2 regions of the Rhodococcus sp. K11/5 genome follow, and region 1 is predicted to be linked to the other one. Evidence: predicted binding sites of a transcription regulator. Region 1 holds the regulator's gene; the other holds the start of a gene.
The links. Region 1 encodes HspR, which represses chaperone genes until heat shock. Its sites were predicted from a motif close to ANNTGAGTNNNNNNNACTCANNT; they were not measured.
Positions count from the first base shown of each region.

Region 2: a site for HspR is predicted at 5,819-5,841, ahead of clpB (ATP-dependent chaperone ClpB). Genes of this name have one in related genera too.

Region 1 is NZ_CM143721.1:777,743-785,713, forward strand. Features, by position in the region: gene ACY466_RS03745 (ABC transporter ATP-binding protein) at 1-49, opposite strand, end outside; gene dnaK (molecular chaperone DnaK) at 349-2,193, shown strand; gene grpE (nucleotide exchange factor GrpE) at 2,190-2,813, shown strand; gene dnaJ (molecular chaperone DnaJ) at 2,896-4,095, shown strand; gene ACY466_RS03765 (heat shock protein transcriptional repressor HspR) at 4,120-4,521, shown strand; gene ACY466_RS03770 (FAD-binding oxidoreductase) at 4,531-5,277, opposite strand; gene ACY466_RS03775 (alpha,alpha-trehalose-phosphate synthase (UDP-forming)) at 5,277-6,752, opposite strand; gene ACY466_RS03780 (hypothetical protein) at 6,866-7,036, opposite strand; gene ACY466_RS03785 (alpha/beta fold hydrolase) at 7,176-7,971, shown strand, end outside.
Region 2 is NZ_CM143721.1:540,165-548,135, forward strand. Features, by position in the region: gene ACY466_RS02680 (LacI family DNA-binding transcriptional regulator) at 39-1,127, shown strand; gene otsB (trehalose-phosphatase) at 1,167-3,722, opposite strand; gene ACY466_RS02690 (WhiB family transcriptional regulator) at 3,952-4,236, shown strand; gene ACY466_RS02695 (globin domain-containing protein) at 4,515-5,687, opposite strand; gene clpB (ATP-dependent chaperone ClpB) at 5,907-7,971, shown strand, end outside.

The sequences.
Region 1 (7,971 bases):
TGAGGCCCGCGTCGGTCGATGCCGTGCTCGATGCCCTGCTCGGTGCCATGGCGCAGACCTTAGCGGGCGGCACAGACCTCGTGGTCTGGTCGCCGGATTCGCCGGCGACGATGCGAGACCTGTCGACGGGCGGGAACAATTCTCGACCCGGTGCACGTTGTGCCCTGTGACTGCATTGAGCGTGCTTCACTCAAGTCCGACTTGACGAGGGCGCGCAGGCGCAGGCAAACTTGAGTGCAGTTCGCTCAGGCACTGTCCTGACGTCCGGAACGATGCAGCGAATGAACCACTCCGGTGCCCGATACACCAGGTACCCGGAACAGCAGCACTTACACAGGAGGCTACAAAATGGCTCGTGCGGTCGGAATCGACCTCGGGACCACCAACTCGGTCGTGTCCGTCCTGGAGGGCGGCGAACCGGTCGTGGTGGCCAACTCCGAGGGTGCTCGTACCACCCCGTCCATCGTCGCGTTCGCGAAGAACGGCGAGGTTCTCGTCGGTCAGTCCGCGAAGAACCAGGCCGTCACCAACGTCGATCGCACCATCCGTTCGGTCAAGCGCCACATCGGCACCGACTGGACCGTGGGGATCGACGACAAGAAGTACACGTCGCAGGAGATCAGCGCCCGCACGCTCATGAAGCTCAAGCGTGACGCCGAGGCGTACCTGGGCGAAGAGATCACCGACGCGGTCATCACCGTGCCCGCCTACTTCGAGGACGCCCAGCGTCAGGCCACGAAGGAAGCCGGCCAGATCGCCGGCCTCAACGTCCTGCGCATCGTCAACGAGCCCACCGCCGCCGCACTCGCGTACGGCCTGGACAAGGGCGAGAAGGAACAGACCATCCTGGTGTTCGACCTCGGTGGCGGCACGTTCGACGTGTCCCTGCTCGAGATCGGCGACGGCGTCGTCGAGGTCCGCGCGACCTCCGGTGACAACCACCTCGGTGGCGACGACTGGGACGAGCGCATCGTGACCTGGCTCGTCGACAAGTTCAAGGCTCAGAACGGCATCGATCTGACCAAGGACAAGATGGCGCTGCAGCGTCTGCGCGAGGCCGCCGAGAAGGCGAAGATCGAGCTGTCCTCGAGCCAGAGCACTTCGATCAACCTGCCGTACATCACGGTGGACGGCGACAAGAACCCGCTGTTCCTCGACGAGCAGCTCAGCCGCTCGGAGTTCCAGAAGATCACCGCCGATCTGCTCGACCGCACCCGCGCGCCGTTCCAGGCCGTGGTCAAGGACTCGGGCATCGCGGTCAAGGACATCGACCACGTGGTTCTCGTCGGCGGCTCGACCCGTATGCCGGCCGTGTCCGAGCTCATCAAGGAGCTCTCGGGTGGACGCGAGCCGAACAAGGGCGTCAACCCGGACGAGGTCGTCGCCGTCGGCGCCGCACTGCAGGCCGGTGTGCTCAAGGGTGAGGTCAAGGACGTCCTGCTCCTCGACGTCACGCCGCTGTCCCTCGGCATCGAGACCAAGGGTGGCGTCATGACCAAGCTCATCGAGCGCAACACCACCATCCCCACCAAGCGCTCCGAGACCTTCACGACGGCCGACGACAACCAGCCGTCCGTGCAGATCCAGGTGTTCCAGGGTGAGCGCGAGATCGCCTCGCACAACAAGCTTCTCGGCTCGTTCGAGCTGACGGAGCTGCCGCCCGCCCCGCGCGGAGTGCCCCAGATCGAGGTCACCTTCGACATCGACGCCAACGGCATCGTGCACGTCACGGCCAAGGACAAGGGCACCGGCAAGGAGAACACGATCAAGATCCAGGAGGGCTCCGGCCTCTCCAAGGAAGAGATCGACCGCATGGTGAAGGACGCGGAGGCGCACGCCGACGAGGACCGGACCCGACGCGAAGAGGCCGAGACCCGCAACCAGGCCGAGTCGCTCGTGTACCAGACGGAGAAGTTCGTCAAGGACAACGAGGACAAGGTTCCGGCCGACGCCAAGGAGAAGGTCGAAACGGCCATCACCGACGCTCGGACGGCGCTCGCGGGCACCGACCTCGCGGCCATCAAGGCCGCCGTGGAGAAGCTCAGCACGGAGTCGCAGGCTCTGGGCGCGGCGCTCTACGAGAACGGTGCGGGCGCCGAGGGCGCAGCCGAGGGTGCGGCCCCGACCGACGGTAGCGACGATGTCGTCGACGCCGAGGTCGTGGACGAGCCCACCGACACGGACAAGAAGTGAGTGCTGACGACACCGATCGCGGGCCGGTAGAGGACGACGTCGTGGAGGAGTCCCTCGCGGGCTCCGCCACGGCGCCTCAGCCCGGTTCGGTGGTGGACGACGACGTCCTGGAGGCCGAGGCCCCGGAGGCGGAGACCGCCGAGACCGAGCCCGAGGTCGACGAGTTGGCCGAGCGCACGGCCGACCTGCAGCGTCTGAGCGCCGAGTTCGCCAACTTCCGGCGACGGGTGGCTCGTGACAAGCAGGTCGACATCGACAACGCCAAGGCGTCGGTGCTCGCCGAACTGCTCGGCGTGCTCGACGATCTCGATCGGGCACGGTCGCACGGCGATCTCGAGTCGGGGCCGCTCAAGTCCGTCGCCGACAAGCTCGAGAACGTCATCACCGCCCAGGGTGTCGTGGCCTTCGGAGTCGAGGGCGACGCCTTCGACCCCGCGCTGCACGAGGCCGTGCAGCACGAGGGCGACGGCAGCAACCCCGTGGTCGGCAGCGTGTTCCGCCGCGGGTACAAGGCGCGCGACCGCGTGCTGCGGACCGCGATGGTGGCCGTCGTCGAGGGATCGTCGGACGGCGGGAACGAATCCGATTCGCCGGGCGACACCGCCGACGAGAAGGCATAGTTCCAGCAACACGGCAGTAATCGGCACCACAGCAGTAACCAGCAGTACCCGCAGAGATCAGCGCGAGAGGAGGAGATGACCGGTGAGCCAACGGGAGTGGATCGAGAAGGACTTCTACAAGGAACTGGGTGTCTCCTCCTCCGCGTCTGCGGAGGAGATCAAGAAGGCGTACCGCAAGCTCGCGCGTGACCTGCACCCCGACGCCAATCCGGGGGACGTCAAGGCCGAGGAGCGATTCAAGGCCGTCAGTGAGGCACACGCCGTGCTGGCCGATCCGGCCAAGCGCAAGGAGTACGACGAAGCCCGGTCGATGTTCGCCAGCGGTGGCTTCGGTCGCGGTGGATTCTCGCCCGGCGGCGGAAACAACTTCGGCGGCACCAACTTCGGTGGTGGCGGCGCCGGGGGCTTCGACATCAACGACCTCTTCGGAGGCGGCGCTCAGGGTGGCGACGCCAACCTCGGCGACATCTTCGGCGGACTGTTCAATCGTGGCGGAGCGGGTGGCCAGCGCACGGCGTCGTCCACCCGCCCGCGCCGGGGAAGCGACCTCTCGGCGGAGGTGACGTTGTCCTTCCGCGACGCCGCCACCGGCACCTCGGTTCCGCTGTCCATCACCAGCCCGTCCTCGTGCACCACCTGCCACGGCAGCGGCGCGAAGCCGGGCACCAGTCCGCGAGTGTGTCCGCACTGCAACGGAGCCGGTGTCGTCAGCCGCAACCAGGGCGCGTTCGGTTTCAGCGAGCCCTGCGACGACTGCCGGGGCACCGGTTCCATCATCGACGATCCCTGTGCCGACTGCCGGGGCAGCGGTGTGCAGAACCGCACCCGGTCGGTCACCGTCCGCGTCCCCGCCGGGGTCAGCGACGGCCAGCGGGTTCGCGTGGCCGGTCGCGGCGAAGCGGGTCTGCGCGGTGCGGGTGCGGGTGACCTCCTCGTCACCGTCCACGTGCGCCCCGACGCCGTGTTCGGCCGCGCCGCAGACGATCTCACCCTCACCGTCCCGGTGTCCTACAGCGAGCTGGTGCTCGGCACCACGCTGTCGGTCCCCACGCTCGACGGCCGGGTGGGCCTGAAGGTTCCGCCGGGCACCGTCGACGGCCGCACCTTCCGGGTGAAGGGTCGAGGCATCGCGAAGAAGACCCGCACGGGTGACCTTCTGGTGACCGTCAAGGTCGCGATACCGGGACTCATCGACGACGCGGCCCGCGACGCGCTCGAGGCCTACGCGGCCGCCGAGAAGGCCGGCGGATTCGATCCCCGGGCCGGTTGGCCCGGGGCCTGAGACCAGTGTCGGAGGTGATCATCGGTGAACACCCACGATCCGCGTGAAGCGGGCGCCGACCCCGACGCGCGCATCTTCGTCATCTCGGTCGCCGCGGAACTCGCGGGCATGCACGCGCAGACGCTGAGGACCTACGACCGGCTCGGTCTGGTCACGCCGTCCCGCACCACCGGCGGCGGGCGTCGTTACTCGCCGCGCGACGTCGCGTTGCTCCGTGAGGTGCAACGGCTCTCGCAGGACGAGGGCGTCAACCTCGCCGGCATCAAGCGCATCATCGAACTGACCAACGAGGTCGAGGAACTGCGGTCTCGCATCGGCGAGATGGCGGACGAACTGGCTCGCGTGCACGCCGCGTACCGACGCGACCTGGTACCGATCCGTCGCAGCAACGCCCTCGTGGTGTGGAAGCCGCGCAACCAGCGCTGAGCCCGCCCGTCAGCGTCGAATGTTCGCGCTCGGCGTTCCCGCCGCCACCAGCGTTCGGTGCGTGTGATCGACCATCGCCGGTGATCCGCACACCAACACCCGCGCCGCCGGGTACGGCCCGTGCCGGGCGGCGACGTCCCCGACGGTCCCGACGGCGTATTCGGTGGGCGCGAACTGCGACTCCGGCATCGCGGTCCGACGCTGCGCCTCGGCGGCGTCGAAGAACTCGTCGGTCCACCCCGGATCGCTCCTCTGCTCCACCACGGGAGTGACCGAGAGCCACGGGCTCCGCTCGCGCATCAGCCACACCATGTCCGCCGCGTACAGGTCCCGCGGGGTACGCCCGCCGAGGAACAGGTGCACACGGGGCGGACGGGGCCGTCGGGACAGGTCGAGCAGAATGGCGAACAGGGGAGCGAGTCCCGTTCCGCCCGCGACCATCACGACGGTCTCGTCGGCGTCGTCGACGGCCAGAGTGCCCGCGGGAGAATCCAGTTCCCAGACGTCACCCTCACGGGTGCCTCGGACCACCGATCCGCTGACCCATCCGGCGGGGATCGCGCGGACGTGGAACTCGAACTTGCCGTCCCGCGACGGCGGCATGGCGGGGGAGTAGCGGCGCTGCTGGTGCGGCATCGCGGGTGTCGTGACGAGCACCGACTGTCCGGGCTCGAACGGTACGAAGCCGCCCACGAGCCGCACCACGGCCACGTCGCGTCGGATGCGGTGGTACTGCACCACCTGAGCGCGTCCCATCAGACGATCTGCTCACCGACGTCTCGGTTGGAGATGAGCTGACTCGGCGCGTCGTCGCCCGTGCGGTTGAGGGCCTCGAGGAACGAGCGCGCCCACCGGTCGACGTCGTGCGCGAGAACCTGGCGACGCATGTAGCGCATGTGCCGCTTGCCGGCCTCCGGGTCCTGCTCGATCGCCGCGTACATCGCGTCCTTGACGCCCTCGAGATCGTGCGGGTTGCACTGGTACGCGGTACGCAATTCCGCTGCGGCCCCGGTGAACTCGCTCAGCACCAGGGCGCCACCGAGGTCGCTGCGGCTGGCCACGTACTCCTTGGCCACGAGGTTCATCCCGTCGCGGATGGGGGTGACCAGCATGACGTCGGCGGCGAGGTAGTACGCGGTCAACTCGTCGCGAGGAACGCCGCGGTGGATGTAGTGCACCACCGCGTGCCCGACGCGGCTGAACTCACCGTTGATCCGGCCCACCATGCCCTCGATCTCGCCGCGCATCTGCTTGTAGCTCTCGACGCGTTCGCGGCTGGGCGTGGCGATCTGGATCATCACCGTGTCCTCGGGGTTCACCCGTTCCTCGGTCAGCAGTTCGTAGAACGCGTTGAGTCGCACGTCGATGCCCTTGGTGTAATCGAGGCGATCGACGCCGAGCATGATCGTCTTCGGATTGCCCAGCTCCTTGCGAATCTCGCGGGCGCGGTCGCGCACCGGTTTGCGCTTCGACTTCTCGTCGAGATCGCCGGAGTCGATGGAGATGGGGAAGGCGCCGACCCGCACCGAGCGGAAACCCACCTGCACCACACCGAGTTTCGACCGCACACCCACGCTGCCGCGGGAGGTCGGTTGCCCCGCGAGGCGTCGGGAGAGGTAGAGGAAGTTCTGCGCGCCGCCGGGCAGGTGGAAACCGATGAGGTCCGCGCCGAGCAGGCCCTCCACGATCTCGGTGCGCCACGGCATTTGCATGAACAGTTCGACCGGGGGGAACGGGATGTGCAGGAAGAAGCCGATGGTGAGGTCGGGGCGCAGCATGCGCAGCATCTTCGGTACCAGCTGCAACTGGTAGTCCTGGATCCACACGGTCGCGTTCTCGGCGGCCACCTTGCTCGTGGCCTCGGCGAAGCGTCGGTTCACCTCGACGTAGGCGTTCCACCAGGAGCGTTCGTAGACGGGGCGAACGATGACGTCGTGGTAGAGCGGCCAGAGGGTGGCGTTGGAGAAGCCCTCGTAGTAGTCGGCCACCTCGGCGCTGGACAACGGCACCGGAACCAGTTCGAGACCGTCGTCCTCGAAGGGCTCGATGTCGACGTCGGGGACGCCGGGCCAACCCACCCAGGCCCCGTTGTTGCTCCGCAGGATCGGTTCCAGCGCGGTGACCAGTCCTCCGGGACTGCGCTTCCATCGGCGGGAGCCGTCCTCGGTCGTCTCGAGATCGACCGGCAGACGGTTCGCCACGACGACGAAGTTGGAACCTGTTTCGCTCACCCAAAGATCCTCACGGTCACGTGCACATCCGGCGCCGCATTCCGCGGCCCGTGAACAACGGGCATACCCGAATGGTCGGGCACCAATCGAGCCCCCCGGTGGCGGGACCGGGGTCAGACCGCTTTGACGACCGGATCGATGCCCAGCATCGACAGGAGCATCCGGCACTCGTCGGCGTCGGCCGCGTAGGCGGCGACGACGCGCTGCGCCATCCGGGCGGTGTCGTCGGCCAAGGGCTCGATGTCGTCGTCGGCGATCTCGGTGTCGGTGGTGTTGGCGGCCATGTGTGTCTCCGTCGTGATGGGCTGTGATGTACGGCTGGAACGTGCCCCGTCCCGTGCTCCCGGGCGGTTTCGAGGCAGACTCTATGAGAATTCGGCGCCAACCCGCAAAGCCGACCAACGAAGGGAAGGGTCTCACCAGATGCCCATCGCCACCGTCAACGGCATTCGACTGAACCACGACGTATCGGGCACGGGCCCGCTGGTGGTCATGATCATGGGAACGGGCAGCCCGGGCCGGGTCTGGCAACTCCATCAGGTACCCGCGATCACCGCGGCCGGCTACCGCGTCTGCACCTTCGACAACCGCGGCATCGCGCCGTCCGACGAGAGCGTCGGCGGAATGGTGCTCGACGATCTGGTGAAGGACACCGCCGCCCTGATCGAGCTCCTTCGTTCCGATGCGACGGAGAAGGCCGTGGTGGTGGGCACCTCCATGGGAGCGCGAGTGGCTCAGGAGCTGGCACTCGCTCGGCCCGATCTGGTGTCGAAGGCGGTGCTGATCGCCGCCCACGCCCGGCTCGACGAATTCCAGAAGGTCCTCGGAGCCGGCGAGCGAGAGCTGGCCGACGGTTCGGTCACGCTGCCGCCGAGGTACGCGGCCGCGGTCACGGCGGCCTTCAATCTCTCCCCGGCCTCCCTCGCGGACCCGCTCACCGCGCGGGATTGGCTCGATCTGTTCGAATTCTCGGTGGCGCCCCTCAGCCCGGGGCAGCGTGCGCAGCTGACTCTCGACGAGTCGTTCGACCGTCGCCAGGCGTACCGGTCGATCACGGTGCCGTGCCTGTCCGTCGGGTTCGCCGACGACCGCATGATCCCGCCGTACCTCGCGGCCGAGGTGGCGGACGTGATTCCCGGCGCGCGCTACCTCGAGATCGCGGACGCCGGACACTACGGATACCTCGAGAAGCCCGACGAGGTGAACCGCGCGATCCTGG
Region 2 (7,971 bases), 240 kb from region 1:
CGGCTGCGCTGGATCGGTTCAGCGGCTACCGTCGTCCCATGTCGAGGTCCCCGGAACCACGCAGGATGGCCACCCTGGCGTCGCTGGCCGCGGAGCTCAACGTCTCCCGCACCACGGTGTCCAACGCGTACAACCGTCCGGACCAACTCTCGCCCGAGATGCGCGAGCGCGTTCTCGGCGCCGCCAAGGCGCGGGGTTATCCGGGGCCCGATCCGGTGGCCCGTTCGCTGCGCACCCGACGCGCGGGGGCCGTGGGGTTGGTGCTCACCGAGGCCCTGAGCTACTCCTTCAGTGATCCGGCCGCCATCGGCTTTCTCACGGGCCTGGCCGAATCGTGCGAGAGCGTCGGGCGTGGGCTGCTGTTGATCCCGGCCGGCCCGGTGTCCACTCCCGAGGAGGCCGCGGCCGTGGTGCAGCAGGCCGGGGTCGACGCGTTCGTCGTCTATTCCGTCTCCGACGACGATCCGCATCTGACGGCCGTCCGGGACCGTCACCTGCCGACGGTGGTGTGCGATCAGCCTCGCGACGTGGAGGGCACCTCGCTGGTGGGGATCGACGATCGCCGGGCCATGCGGGAGCTGACGGACCACGTGCTGGCGCAGGGCCACCGCCGAATCGCCGTGCTGTGCATGCGATTACGACGCGATCGTCACGACGGTCCGGTGAGTGCGGAGCGGATGGACTCGGTGACGTTCCACGTTCAGCGGGAGCGGATCGCCGGCATCCGGGACGCGATGAGTGCCGCGGGGCTCGCACCGGAGTTCGAGGTGATCGAGCGGTTCGAGCACACGCGCGGCGCGGGCCGATCGGCCGCCGTGCAGGCGATGACCGCGCAGCCCGATGTGACCGCGCTCCTGTGCACGTCGGACGTCCTGGCGCTCGGGGCGCTCGATCATCTGACGGCGCAGGGCATCCGGGTGCCGGACGACATGTCGGTCACCGGGTTCGACGGTATCGCCGAAGCTTCCCGCGTGGGGCTGACCACCGTGCGGCAGCCCGTCGTGGAGAAGGGGCGGCTGGTGGGCGAGCTGGTGCTCGGCGGTTCGCACTCGGGAGTCGAACGTACCGAGCACCTTCCGACGCAGTTCCTGATCGGCGAGACGGTCGGCCCGGTCGCGATCCCCTGAGTCCCGGGCCCCGAGTCCCGACCCCCCGAGTCCCGCCCGTCAGTTCGCGGCGAGGAGCTGCGCGCACCGCAGCAGCCCGAGGTGGCTGTAGGCCTGCGGGTGGTTGCCCAGCGATCGTTCGGCCACAGGGTCGTACTCCTCGCTGAGCAGCCCGGTGGGTCCCGCCGCGGCGACGAGCTGCGCGAACAGCGCCTCGGCCGGAAGCCGTTGCCCGATCAGCAGATACGCCTCGACCAGCCACGCCGCGCAGAGGTGGAAGCCGCCCTCGCCGCCGGGGAGCCCGTCGTCGTGGTGGTAGCGGTAGACGGTCGCGCCGCTGCGCAGCTCCGCTTCGGTGGCCACGACGGTGGCGGCGAAGCGGGGGTCGTCGGCGTCGATGAGTCCGGACAGTCCGATGTGCAGCGTGGCCGCGTCGAGATCGGTGCCGCCGTACGCCGCGGTGTAGGACTGCGCTTCCTCGCTCCACCCCTTGTCGAGCACCTGCGCGCGGATGACGTCACGCAGGGTGCGCCATCCCGGTTGTGCTTCGCGCCCGAAGGATTCGGCCAGGGTGAGAGCGCGGTCGACGGTCAGCCAGCACATCACCTTGGAGTAGACGTGGTGGCGGGGGTTGCCGCGGATTTCCCAGATGCCGTTGTCCGGCTCGGACCAGCGGCGCTCGACGGCTTCGACCATCGCGCACACCAGATTCCAGTCCGCGTCGGTGAGAATCTCGGTGTTCTCGGTGGAGCCGGCGCGCACGCGACTGTGCGCCAGGGTGGAGATCAGATCGACGATGGGGCCGAAGACGTCCAACTGCACCTGCTGGTTGGCGGCGTTGCCCACGCGGACCGGGCGTGATCCGGCGTAGCCCGGCAGCGAGTCGATGACGGCTTCGGGCGGAAGCGACTGTCCCCACAGGGTGTACAGCGGGTGCAGCCGTTCGGGGCTCGGCACCGTGGCGAGAACGTCGTGCACCCACAACAGGTAGTTCTCGGCCTCGCTCAGTGAACCCAGGTTCACCAGAGCCGACGCGGTGAGGGCGGCGTCGCGCAGCCAGCAGTAGCGGTAGTCCCAGTTGCGGACGCCGCCGATCTCCTCGGGGAGCGAGGTGGTGGCCGCGGCCATGATGGATCCCGAGTCGGCGTGCACCAGTCCACGCAGCGTCAGCGCCGAGCGCTTCATGAGATCGGGCTTGAGCTGGGGCAGCGTGAGCGAGGCCGCCCAATCGTGCCAGTACGACTCCGCGAGGGCGCGACGCTCCTTCTCGGGAACCGGCGATGGTCCGAGATCGTCGGTGCCGCATCGCAGTTCGAGAACCACGGGTCCGTCCGACGGGTCGATCTCGGCGCGAGCGATGTCCTGTCCGGCCTCGTTGCTCACGGTCCAGGTGACGCCGGGGGACCGCAGCACCAGGGGATCGTTGGTGCCGAGCACCTCGATGCCGTCGTCCTCGAGCTGCAGGCGCACGCGCGCCTGGCCGAACTCCGGACGCGGTGCGAAGACCACGACGGCCTTGGCCTTGCCGGTGATGACGCGGGTGAAGTCCGTGCGGTCCGGTGTCACGTCGTGCGCGAGGTAGTCGTTGACCTCGAGGCTGGCCCAGCGGGTCTGCACGGTCATGGTGCTGTCGACGTATCGCTGACTCAGCGGCAACGACGGTTTGGCGGGCCCGACGGTGAAGTGGCCCGCCTCGTCCCCGCCGAGGAGGTGCGCGAACATCGCGGCCGAATCGGGTTCCGGGTGGCACATCCACGTCAGCCCGGCCTCGGGGGTGAGCAGAGCGACCGAACGCGGGCTGGCCAGCATCGTCAGCCGTTCGATGCGCGGGGCGTGGGCACCGGAGAGCCAGGTACGACGCTCCTCGAGCAGGAAGGCGAGGGCGGCGGCGACCTGCTCGGTGCTGTCGACGTGGTAGCCGGCGAGGGTGTCGCCGGGACCGACCTTGACTCCGATGTCCGGGCCGTGGAGGCGTCGGAAAGCCTTCTCGTCGGTGACGTCGTCGCCGAAGAACACCGCCGCGGAGGCGCCGCCCTGATGGCGGAGGATGTCGAGCGCCTGCCCCTTGTCGGTGACGATGACGGCGAGCTCGATGACCGACTTGCCCTCGGTGACCTGGACGCCGTCCCAGTTGGCGGCGCCGGTGCGCACTTCGTCGAGGGCACGGGCGCCGTCTTCGGGGGACGCGTTGCGCACGTGCAGGGCGGCGCTCGCGGGCTTCGTCTCGACGGTGATGTTCGCACCGCGCGCGGCGACGGCCTCGAGTTCGGTGACGATCGAGCGCAGCAGGTCGGTGGCCTCGCTGCCCAGCTCGGTGACGAACCCGGCGTCGAACTCGGACCCGTGGCTGCCGACGAGCTGAACCTCCACGGGCAGGCGCGAGAGGATCGCGAGATCGCGCAGCGCGCGACCGGAGATGACCGCGGCGCTGGTTCCGTCGAGAGAGGCGAGGGCACGCAGGGCGGCGACCGACTCGGGTATGGGAAACGCCTTCTGCGGGTCGGACACGATGGGGGCCATCGTGCCGTCGTAATCCGACGCCACGAGCAGCCGCGGAACTCGGGCGACTCCCACCAGGGCGCGGCGTAATTCGACAGGCAGATCCACAGCACTCACGTGTCACAACCTAGGCGACTCCGGGCCCCGATGCTGCATCGGTACAGAGGCCCACCAGGGCGTTCGGTCTGCTTCCGCCTCGTTTCTCGGCATAACGAGTTGTCTGTAACCGAAAATAAAGCGGCGGCGATTGTTTCGAAGTTTCCTACGTTAACTTCTTCTTGGTCGGCTCGTAATGTATTTTTGCAACCGTGACGGAAGGAATTCGTCGGTAGCAACAAGGAGCGTCATGTCGAAGCCCGTTCAGTTACCGGAGCCGATCGCCACCACCTGGGAGTGGCAACTCGACGGATTGTGCCGCGGCATGGATTCGGCCGTGTTCTTTCACCCCGAGGGCGAGCGCGGCCACAAGAGAACCGCCCGTGAACAGCAGGCCAAGCGAGTCTGCGAGCAGTGCCCGGTGTTGCAGCGATGCCGTGACTACGCCATCGCCGCCGGTGAGCCGTACGGCGTATGGGGTGGGCTGTCGGCCCCGGAGCGCATGCTTCCCAGCGTCGTCCGGGCCGCCGGATAGTCGTTCGATCGGAGCATTCGTCGAAGAATGCGTACGGGCGCATGCGTGGCGCTGGTAATCCGTTCGGACGACATTCATCCGGATGGAACCGGAAATGAATACAGGCTCTTTACCCGGTAAGGTGCCGACACTCGCGTGGCGTTCGCCCCGAGACCGATCCGGTCTCGGACGGCCCGCGAACGCCGCTCTGTGACAGTTACTCATCGGTAATCGACGGTTACTCGCCGGTATTTCGTCTACCGGCCGGTAACCCGGACGACCATTTCGCCGTCGAACGGTCAGTACCCCAGCGGATCGTGCTGAACGTTCTCCATCGGGGTGCCCACCTTGCGCAGAGCGAACAGCGTCGTCCGCACCATCGACGGCGACCCGCAGATCTGGATCTGTCGGTCGGCCCACGAGCCGAACCGCGTCACCACCTGGCCGAGCTTGCCCACCAGTAGATGGTTCATACCGGGCGGGATCTCCGTGGACGGTCCCGGTCGCCACCACGGCTCCTCGGGGTTCTCCACGACGGGCACGACGGTCAGCCACGGATTCGACTGCGCGAGGTGCCACAGCGTCTCGAGATCGTAGAGATCGCTGGGGTACTCCCCGCCGACGAAGAGGTGGACCCGCGGATTGCGGCTCTTCATCGCCATCTCCATCAGCTGCGCGCGCAGGGGTGCGATTCCGGTACCGCCGGCGATCATGAGCACGTCCTCGGCGCCGACCGAACGGTCGACGTGCAGTCCGCCCAACGGCGGACCGAGCAGCCACCGATCACCCACGGCGGTCTCGGTGACGATCGCCGGGCTGACCCAGCCCGCCGACACGCGTCGGACGTGGAACTCGATCCCGCCGTACTCGTTGGGTGCGATCGCGGGCGAGAGGTACCGCCACATGCGAGGGCGCTGCGGAATCTGCACGCTCAGGTACTGGCCGGGCTCGTACGGCACGTGGTGGTCCGTCTGCAGCCGCACGATCGCGAGGTCGTCGAGGGTGCGGTGGTGTTCGACCACCGTCGCGGTCCAGTACGGCGGCAGGTCCTCGGTGTCGGCGCCGACGGCCATCGAGTTGCAGAGCACGGAGACCACCCGCCGCCACGCCGCGTCGGCCTCGGGTGTCCACCCGTCGGAGCCGGTGAACGAACGAAACGCGCCCACCAGTGCGTTCTGACCGGCGAGGAAGTGGGTGCCGGTGAGCCCGTGCTTGCGATGATCGCGGCCGAGTTGATGCAGGAAGGGCAGGAACGTGCGCTGATCGTCCAGGTGGTTCACCACGTACTCGACCGCGCGCACCAGGCGATGGCGCTGCTGATCCATCGACGCGGGGAAGTAGCCCCGGAACTCGGGGTACTCGGCGAAGAGGTGGGCGTAGAAGTCGCGCGCGACGCGATCCGGCCCGTCGTCCTCGGCCAGTACGGCGGCGACACCCGAGCGCACGAGCGCGATGGCTCCGGCCTCGAGCATTCGACAACCTCTTCCCACGTCCTGTTGTGCCCCCGCCACAGTAGTGCTCGGCACCGACGCCCGACATCGCGCCGCCGACGGCTCGGGGTTCGACAGCTCGGACGTGACGCTCAGCGCAGGCGGCTCAGTTAACTTGAGTGGAATAGACTCAAGTACGATACCGTTGCAGGCAGCACCACACGCGACAGCGACACATGCGACAGCAGAAAGAGGGCGACCGTGGATTCGTTCACTCCCACCACCAAGACCCAGGCAGCGCTCACCGCCGCGCTGCAGTCGGCGTCCTCTGCGGGAAACCCGGACATCCGCCCGGCTCACCTGCTCGTGGCGCTGCTCGATCAGACGGACGGCATCGCCGGTCCGTTGCTGGAGGCCGTCGGCGTCGATCCCGCGGTCGTGCGCCGGGAAGCGCAGACCCTGGTGGATCGGATGCCGACCGCCACCGGATCGACGACGCAGCCGCAGCTCGGCCGTGAGGCTCTCGCGGCCATCTCGGCCGCCCAGCAGCTCGCGACCGAACTGGACGACGAGTTCGTCTCCACCGAACACCTCATCGTCGGTCTCGCCGGCGGCCGTTCCGACGTCGCGACTCTGCTCGAGGGGCACGGCGCCACCGCCACCGCTCTCCGGGAGGCGTTCACGGCCGTGCGCGGCAGTGCGCGGGTGACCAGCGCAGACCCCGAGGGCACGTACAAGGCGCTGGAGAAGTACTCGACGGACCTCACCGAGGCCGCGCGCAGCGGCAAGCTCGATCCGGTGATCGGGCGTGACACCGAGATCCGTCGCGTCGTCCAGGTGTTGAGCCGACGCACGAAGAACAACCCGGTCCTCATCGGCGAGCCCGGTGTGGGCAAGACGGCCATCGTGGAAGGACTCGCCCAGCGGATAATCGCGGGCGACGTGCCGGAGAGCCTGCGCGGCAAGAGCGTCGTGTCGCTGGACCTCGGGTCGATGGTGGCCGGAGCCAAGTACCGCGGCGAGTTCGAGGAGCGGCTCAAGGCCGTGCTCGACGACATCAAGAACTCGGCCGGTCAGGTCATCACGTTCATCGACGAGCTGCACACCATCGTCGGCGCCGGCGCGACCGGCGAGTCCGCGATGGATGCGGGCAACATGATCAAGCCGATGCTGGCGCGCGGAGAGCTGCGCCTGGTCGGGGCGACGACGCTCGAGGAGTACCGCAAGTACATCGAGAAGGACGCGGCCCTGGAACGACGCTTCCAGCAGGTCCTCGTCGGGGAGCCGACGGTCGCGGACACCGTGGGCATCCTGCGTGGGCTCAAGGAGCGGTACGAGGTGCACCACGGCGTGCGCATCACCGACTCCGCGCTGGTCGCCGCGGCGACGCTGAGCGATCGCTACATCACCTCGCGGTTCCTCCCGGACAAGGCGATCGACCTCGTCGACGAGGCCGCGTCGCACCTGCGCATGGAGATCGACTCGCGCCCCGTGGAGATCGACGAGATCGAACGCGTCGTGCGTCGCCTCGAGATCGAGGAGATGGCGCTGAGCAAGGAGACCGACGACGCGTCGAAGGCGCGCCTCGAGAAGCTGCGCGGCGAGCTCGCCGACGGCAAGGAGAAACTCGCCGAGCTCAGCACCCGCTGGCAGAACGAGAAGACCTCGATCGACGCGGTCCGCGACCTCAAGGAGCAGCTCGAATCGTTGCGCGGCGAGTCCGAACGAGCCGAGCGCGACGGCGATCTGGGCAAGGCCGCCGAGCTGCGGTACGGCCGGATTCCGGGGCTCGAGAAGGAGCTGGCGGAGAAGACCGCGAACACGGTTCCGGGGCCCGAGGTCATGCTCAAGGAAGAGGTCGGCCCCGACGACGTCGCCGACATCGTCGCGTCGTGGACCGGCATTCCCGCCGGGCGCATGCTCGAAGGCGAGACGGCCAAGTTGCTGCGAATGGAGGAAGAGCTGGGCAAGCGGGTCGTCGGCCAGGACGACGCCGTGCGGGCCGTGTCCGACGCGGTGCGCCGGGCGAGGGCCGGGGTGTCCGACCCCAACCGTCCGACGGGATCGTTCCTGTTCCTCGGACCCACGGGTGTGGGCAAGACGGAGCTCGCGAAGACGTTGGCGCACTTCCTGTTCGACGACGAGCGCGCCATGGTCCGTATCGACATGAGCGAGTACAGCGAGAAGCACTCGGTCGCGCGTCTCGTCGGTGCCCCTCCCGGCTACGTCGGCTACGAGGCCGGCGGTCAGCTCACGGAGTCGGTGCGGCGGCGTCCGTATTCGGTGGTGTTGTTCGACGAGGTCGAGAAGGCGCACCCGGACGTGT